2 regions of the Glutamicibacter sp. NPDC087661 genome follow, and region 1 is predicted to be linked to the other one. Evidence: predicted binding sites of a transcription regulator. Region 1 holds the regulator's gene; the other holds the start of a gene.
What was found. The regulator LexA, encoded in region 1, represses DNA repair genes until DNA is damaged. The targets are predictions, from matches to a motif close to TCGAACANNTGTTCGA.
Positions count from the first base shown of each region.

Region 2: ACIOTN_RS05220 (DUF222 domain-containing protein) is a predicted target of LexA. The motif match lies at 1,668-1,683, and genes of this name have one in related genera.

Region 1 is NZ_JBIUWE010000005.1:334,810-338,487, forward strand. It holds gene ACIOTN_RS14995 (ATP-dependent DNA helicase) at 1-188, shown strand, start outside; gene ACIOTN_RS15000 (glycoside hydrolase family 76 protein) at 294-1,373, shown strand; gene lexA (transcriptional repressor LexA) at 1,430-2,149, opposite strand; gene ACIOTN_RS15010 (LysM peptidoglycan-binding domain-containing protein) at 2,422-2,775, shown strand; gene ACIOTN_RS15015 (histidinol-phosphate transaminase) at 2,857-3,678, shown strand, end outside.
Region 2 is NZ_JBIUWE010000001.1:1,095,902-1,099,579, reverse strand. It holds gene ACIOTN_RS05220 (DUF222 domain-containing protein) at 6-1,604, opposite strand; gene ACIOTN_RS05215 (biotin/lipoate A/B protein ligase family protein) at 1,776-2,831, shown strand; gene pepN (aminopeptidase N) at 3,006-3,678, opposite strand, start outside.

The DNA of each region.
Region 1 (3,678 bases):
TGGCCCAGGGTGCTGGGCGCTTGATTCGTTCGGTCGGGGATAAGGGCGTTGTGGCGATCCTTGATTCGCGCATGGCCACGGCGCGGTACGGCAGCTTCTTGAAAGCTACCCTGCCGCCGATGTGGCCGACTGTCGATAAGAAGGTCATCACTGGTGTTCTCAAGCGATTGAACCCGGGCGGGAAATAGCCGCGGCCAGAATATGAACTTGAGCTGTCCTTCGGGACAGCTCAAGTTCTTTAACCGGTACCAGCATGATGCTTCCAGATGCACTAAGGTCTGTGACAAGAACTGATGAAGCTCGAATCGGAAGGCACCATGGAGTCCATGCAGGAATTGGCGCACCAAGCCGCGATCGACACCCACCAGCGGTTCGGGCATCGCCTCATGGGGTTGCCCGGAACGTGGATTGGACAGAGCTACAGCAAAGCGCATCGGTTGCGCGACGGAAGCATGCTCAGCAATCTCAATGGTTTCGCGCACCCGCTTGCGGAGTGGAACTATTGGTGGCAGGCGCACTATCTGGATGCCATCATCGATGAGGGCCGATCGTACTGGGACGAAGGCAACGAACACCGGGCGCGCGAAGCGCTTGCCCGGGCCAACGGCCTATTGCGCGGCATTCGAATTCGAAACTTCGGGATCTTGCCCAACTACTTCTTCGACGACATGGCTTGGCTTGCCCTGGCCAGCGGCCGCCTGTCAGAGTTCACGCAGCTGGTGACGGGACACAGGAGCCGTCCTGCCGAGGCGGCAGTTCGGACGCTGGGACGGCAGCTCCATGCCGGCATGGATGGGGTGCTGGACGGCGGCCTGCACTGGTCCAGAAAGCGGGATTTCAAGAACACGCCAGCCAACGCGCCGGCGGCACTGTTCTTTGCCCGTACCGGGGAGAAAGAGACCGCGCGAGAGCTTCTCCAGTGGCTGGAAAAGAATCTGTTCAGCGTGGAGCGAGGACTGTATCTGGACGGACTTCGGTTGACCACGCAGGGACACGCCGTGGAACCAGCGGTCTACACCTATAACCAGGGCCTGGTGCTCGGGGCATTGCTTGAGCTTGGCGAGCCTGCTGATCTGGCTCACGCTAAAGTACTGATCGATGCCACCACGAAATCGCTGTCAACTGCTGCCGGGGTCCTCTCGTTCAACAGCGGGGGAGACGGCAACCTGTTCGCGGGGATACTCTGCCGATATCTGGCCCTCGCCGGTAATGATGGCCGCTTGGAAGCCCGGAGCCGGGAGCAGGCCAGGAGGCTGGTCATGGCAACGGCGCGCCATCTGGCTGACCAGGAACCACGCCGGCTTTCGGCGGCAATCCAACGCTGGATGATCTTCTCGGCGGCCGCTCAATTCGAGTTGAACGCCGGCCAATAGCGGGTTAAACGAGAATTGCGCTGGTGCCAAGCACCAGCGCAATGACCGTACGTATTCTAGAGCGAGCGCATCACCGAGACGACGCGTCCCATGATCGTTGCGGCATCACCCAAAATTGGTTCGTAGCGCGAGTTCTGCGGAAGCAGCCAGGTATGCCCGTCACGCTGCCGGAAAGTCTTTACCGTGGCTTCTTCATCGAGCAGGGCAGCTACGATGTCGCCGTTGTCCGCCGTCTGCTGGCGGCGGACAACTACCCAGTCGCCATCGCAAATCGCAGCGTCAACCATTGAATCGCCGGAAACCTTGAGCATGAACAGTTCGCCGTGGCCTACGAGCTGACGAGGCAACGAGAAAACATCTTCGACGGACTGTTCGGCAAGGATCGGACCGCCGGCAGCGATACGGCCAACCAGGGGAACCATGGTGGTGTCAGCGGAAGTGCTCAATTCAATGATCTTGGCGTCTTCGCTGGCATCTGGCTCGACCGGCTTCGAAACTTCGGCCTTCTCGGCGTCTTCGGCCAGCTGCAGAGGCAGCAGGATTTCCATTGCGCGCGGACGGCGTGGATCTCGACGGATATAGCCGAGCTTTTCCAGCTGGCTCAGCTGGTGGGTGACGCTCGAAAGGCTCTTGAGCCCTACTGCGTCACCAATCTCACGCATCGATGGTGGATAACCGTTCTTGCCGATTGACCGCTGGATCGTCTCCAGGATCTTCTTTTGGCGAATCGTCAGCGAACGTGCATTCGATCGGGGAGTGCGTTGTGAAGCTGACATGAGATTTTGCCTTCCCTAGCAATCATTCGAAAGTTCGTAAGTCCAAACTGTCGGCGCTAGATGGTGAGATGTTTTCATTGCTCGTCTACTTCGAAATCTTAGTAGATAAGCGAGCTTCTTTCAAAGATTTGTTCGAAAACTTCTGGACAAGTTCCGCAAACCTCTGTTAGAACAGATATACGAGGTTCGAACAAGTTTTCGAATCTACGCTTTCGAATCTACGCTTTCGAATACAAATTCGCATCACTTGAATTTCTTGAGGAGACAAAGTCATGGCAACCGTCGCACTTGACTCAAATCAGACCCAGGCACCACTGAAGATCCGCATCAACCGTCGCGGATGGGCCGTGCTTGTGGGTATGCCCATTTTCGCACTCACCATCGCCGCAGCTTTCTTCATCTCCATGTTTGCCTCTGACGCGCATGCCGCAGCCGATACTCCTGTTGGAGTCGGAACCGTTGATGTCACCGTTATTCCAGGGGATACGCTGTGGAGCCTGGCCCGGGATTACGCCACCGGTTACGACGTGACCTCGGCAGTGGGCCACATCGCCGAACTCAATGCCCTGACCGGCAGCGAAATCCAGGTTGGCGAAACCTTGTCGATTCCGGTCCTTGCCGGCTAGCTTCCCCAGCCTGCTTCGAGTTTGTTACCTGTGGCCGTAGCGGATTCACCGGCAGGCGCGCTGCGCACGTAGACTTGATGCGTGAATGACCGCAGTGAACTTTTGAGTCAGCTGCCCTTGCGTGAGAATCTCCGCGGGCTATCCCCTTATGGCGCACCACAAATTGACGTGCCCATCCAGCTGAACGTCAACGAGAACACCCATCCGTTGCCACCGACAGTCGTCGATGCCATTGCACAAGAGGTGGCCAAGGCGGCGGCAATGTTGAACCGGTATCCGGACCGCGAGTTCACCGAGCTTCGCGAACTCCTAGCCGATTACCTCGGCCACTCGCTCACCAAGGACAATATCTGGGCCGCTAACGGTTCCAATGAAATCCTGCAGCAAATCCTGCAAGCCTTTGGCGGCCCCGGCCGTGCCGTGATGAGCTTCGGCCCAACCTACTCCATGTACCCGCTGCTTGCCAGTGGTACTGACACGAAATATATCGCCGGTGAACGCGCCGCAGATTTCACGTTGTCCGCCGATTCCGCAGCCGCACAGGTTCGCGAGCACAAGCCGAACATCGTTTTCCTCTGCTCTCCGAATAACCCCACCGGCACGGCCCTTGGCCTGGACGTCATCACCGCGGTATATGAAGCCATGAGCGAGCATAACGGCATGGTGATCGTGGATGAGGCGTACGCCGAGTTCTCCTTGGCCAGCACCACCTCGGCGCTGAGCCTGCTCGAAGGCCGCCAGCGGCTGATTGTCTCGCGCACCATGTCCAAGGCTTTCGCCCTGGCCGGTGCGCGCGTAGGCTACCTGGCCGCTGCGCCAGAAGTCACCGATGCCATCCGCTTGGTGCGACTGCCGTACCACCTGTCGGCAGTGACCCAGGCAACCGCCATCGCGGCCTTGAAG
Region 2 (3,678 bases), on a different contig from region 1:
CGTCCTCAGCCTGTTTCCTTCTGGCCGTCATCTGGCGGCGATTCAGGACCGGGATCCTCGTCTGGAATGTCGACGCGAGGCTTGAGCCCAAGTACCCTGCGTACTTCTGCCGTGAGTCGAATATGCGGCAAAGGAATGACCTTAGGGCGCTCTGGGCAATGATCATTTACATGATCGAATTGGTCCACACGCTTGACGCTTTCCGGAATAACGAGTGCGCTCAGCCCGTGTGGAGTCACCCACATCTTGGATCCGTCAGGACGCGGAACGACTTTCCAACCCAATGCATGCTTGAACATTTGATGCTGCTTGCACAGCAGATGCGTATTGTCCCTGGTCGTATGCCCTCCGTGAGCCCAGCCATTTATATGGTCAATCTCGGAGCGGTCAGCTGGACGGCGACAGCCGGGGAAGCAGCAATGCTCATCGCGGTGCCGTAACAGATCCTTGAGGCTCTGCGAGGGCCGGTAGCGCCTTCGCTCGACATCTATCGCGGCGCCAGTCCATGGGTCGGTCAGCACGCGCTGGAACGAAGGCGCATCCTTTGCCAACACCAATGCGACCCCCAGTGGGATGGGGCCGTAGCCTTCCAGGTCAGCCACGGTCCTTGTAGGATCCGCCAGCATTTCCACCGCGGGAATCGTGATGGATACCCGTGGCTTGAGGGGCGTGCCTTCCCGGTCCGGCCAGCCGTTGAGGATGATGTCTGCAAAGGCGTCCGCTTCTATTAGCTCCCGGGTGCGGGGATCCTGCGGATCGTTATGCTGATCAGCTAGCCACTTGACGGAGTTCTTGATGGAATGAATCACTGCGGCACTGTTGTAGTACTTGAGGGTGGACATGCCATTTTCGTTATCCCATAGCGTGAGCTTGCGATTCTTTTCAGACTTCTTGTGCCTTTGTTCGGCGGCCTCCGGGCACATCCTGTCATGGAACCGGCGTGCGCGTTGGTATATCGCGTCATCAGACGCAGTCTTCGCCATGGGCAACAGCACGCGTTGCATCTGCATGATTTGTTCGGGGAGCAAGTCCTGCGAATACTTCACGATGTCATGCGCTGCCTTGGGCGTGATCTCTCCTGCAGCCAAAGCCGTGAGGGTTTCCTTGCAGGCGTAGCGAAGACCCTTGGCATAGAACATCCGCTTGCCTACCATGCGAGGGGTCTCACGCAGCGCGACAGCCGCTTCTGCGATGAAGTTGGAGTTGATGACCTGGTCACTGCCGCGGTCAACGCCATAGTATTGAGCACTTTTCCGAGCCTCGCGTTCCTCCTCCTCGGTAGTGGTCCCCGCGGTGGCGATCATATCGGCAAATGATTCACTGACTTGTTCTACTGAATCGGCCAGCAGCACAGATGTCATTGCATCGAGGGTGCTCTGAATGCGTTGGATCTTCTTCAGCCGTTCGAGGGCGTCGTCGGGGCCATTGAGCGGGCCCGCGTCGTAGAGCTCATCTGCCAATTGCTTCAGCGGACCATGGAACAGGTGATGTTCGAGATGGTCGCTGAATAACGAATCCTTGTGGGATTCTGTGCGAGTGCCAGCTGGGGGCAACGGTAGACGATGTTCATCATCGTCGTCATGGATGAAATCGGGTATAGCCATAGTTAATTATCCTGCCGGCAACAGACAGTTTGGCCCGGAAATCCGCGGAATGTGGAAGTATTCTCGAATATTTATTCGATTGTTATCCGGCGTCGAATGTTGCCACTGCGAACCACCGAATCCGGGGGTGCGTGGATTCGACTAGCGGGCAGCCGGGGATAGAATGAAACCATGAAGCATCATGGTGAATACAAGGTAGTCGGTGGCAAATTAGTCGTTGTAGATCTGGATACTTCCGATGGCGTGATCACCGAAGTGTCATTGAATGGCGACTTCTTCCTGGAACCAGATGATGCACTCGATGACTTGAATGATGCGCTACGCGGTTTGCCAGCGGACGCCAGCCACAGCACCATACGCAATGCGGTAACCGACAATCTGCGTGAAGGCGCAGTGATGTTCGGTTTTGACGAAGACGCCATCGCGCGCGTCGTCCGCCGCGCGCTGGGACACGCCACCAAGTGGGAAGACCACGAGTGGGAAGTCCTGGGCCCGGAGATCATTCCAATCACCGAGCAAGTGGCGCTGGATGAGGTGCTGACCCGGCAAATCGCCAAGGGGACCCGCAAGCCGACCATCCGTTTCTGGGACTGGAGCGAAGGTGCCGTCGTGATCGGATCCTTCCAGTCGCTGAAGAACGAAGTGGACATGGAGCAAGCCGAAAAGCACGGCATCCAGGTGGTTCGCCGCATTTCCGGAGGCGGCGCGATGTTCATGGAAGCTGGCAACTGCATTACCTACTCGCTCTACGCTCCTGAATCCCTGGTGGACGGCATGAGCTTTGCCGATTCCTACCCGTACCTGGACGCCTGGGTGATGGAAGCGCTGGAAAGCATCGGCCTGGAAGCGTACTACAAGCCGCTGAACGACATCGCGACCCCTGCCGGCAAGATCGGCGGCGCAGCGCAAAAGCGCCTGGCCAACGGTGCGATGCTGCACCACGTCACGATGAGCTACGACATCGACGCGGAGAAGATGACCCAGGTGCTGCGCATTGGCCGGGAGAAGATCTCCGACAAGGGCATCACCTCAGCGGTCAAGCGTGTGGATCCGCTGAAGTCGCAGACAAAGCTGGATCGCATGGAGATCATCAACGTCATGATGGACACCTTCGCCAAGCGCACCGGGGCCAAGCCGGCGCAGCTGGATGCCGAATCCCGTCTGGCGGCGAAGGAATTGGCCGAGGCCAAATTCGCTACCGCGCAGTGGACCGCGCGGGTTCCGTAGCGAGCCAAGATCCAAGGGGCTGTTCTCGATCAAGTTCGAGGCCAGGCCCATGTTTTGCTTGAGGCCATGGTTGCTGTGGCCCTGCCATCTCCGCTGCGCCGGCAGCGTGTAGCGGCACGGAAAAGCCGGCCCGCTGCGTGGATAAGCAGCGGGCCGGCTTCGGAGGGCCAGCGCCTAGCGGCTGGTGCGGCTGTAGGCCTGGGCCTTCAGCGAGCGTTCCAGTTCTGCGCGTTCCTCAAGCAGGATGCGCTTGAGGGCGGCCGGTGCGCTCTCATGGCGTTCCAGCCATGCGGTAGCGGTAGCCAGTGCATGGTTCTGCTCGATGGCGCCCTGGAGATCCTGGTGCCCTGGATACAGCCCCTCGATCACGCGCGTGGCGAATTCCATGCCCATGGTCTCGAAGACCGGCAGGATCGCGGCCCAGTAGCGTTCCTCGAACGGTGCCAGCAGGGCGGAGGAACCCATGGTGAAGCCCAGCGCGGTGGCCGAGAGGGCATCGTTGGACAGCTCCCCGTGTTCATCGCGCGCCATCAGCACGGTGTCGAAAGCGGTGTCCTTGGCCTGCGGATCCGGGCGCGCCGCCAGCGCGGTGCGAACCGAATTCTGCGCCACGCTGGTGGGGTTGGCCTTGGCCGCTTCGTGCATGGATGCCTCGGCGGCCTCGTCGAGCCGGCCGGAAGCGGCCAGCGCGATGTAGGAACCCCACAGCAGCTGCTCATCGACGGTGACCTGGTAGGCATTGGGCTGCTCGCCCAGGAAGGCGTCGAGCACCTCCGGAGCCACGCCGGCACGGGCCAGGCGAACCAGGGTGCGCGCGGTGGTGGTCTGCTGGTCTCCGCCGGCCTCG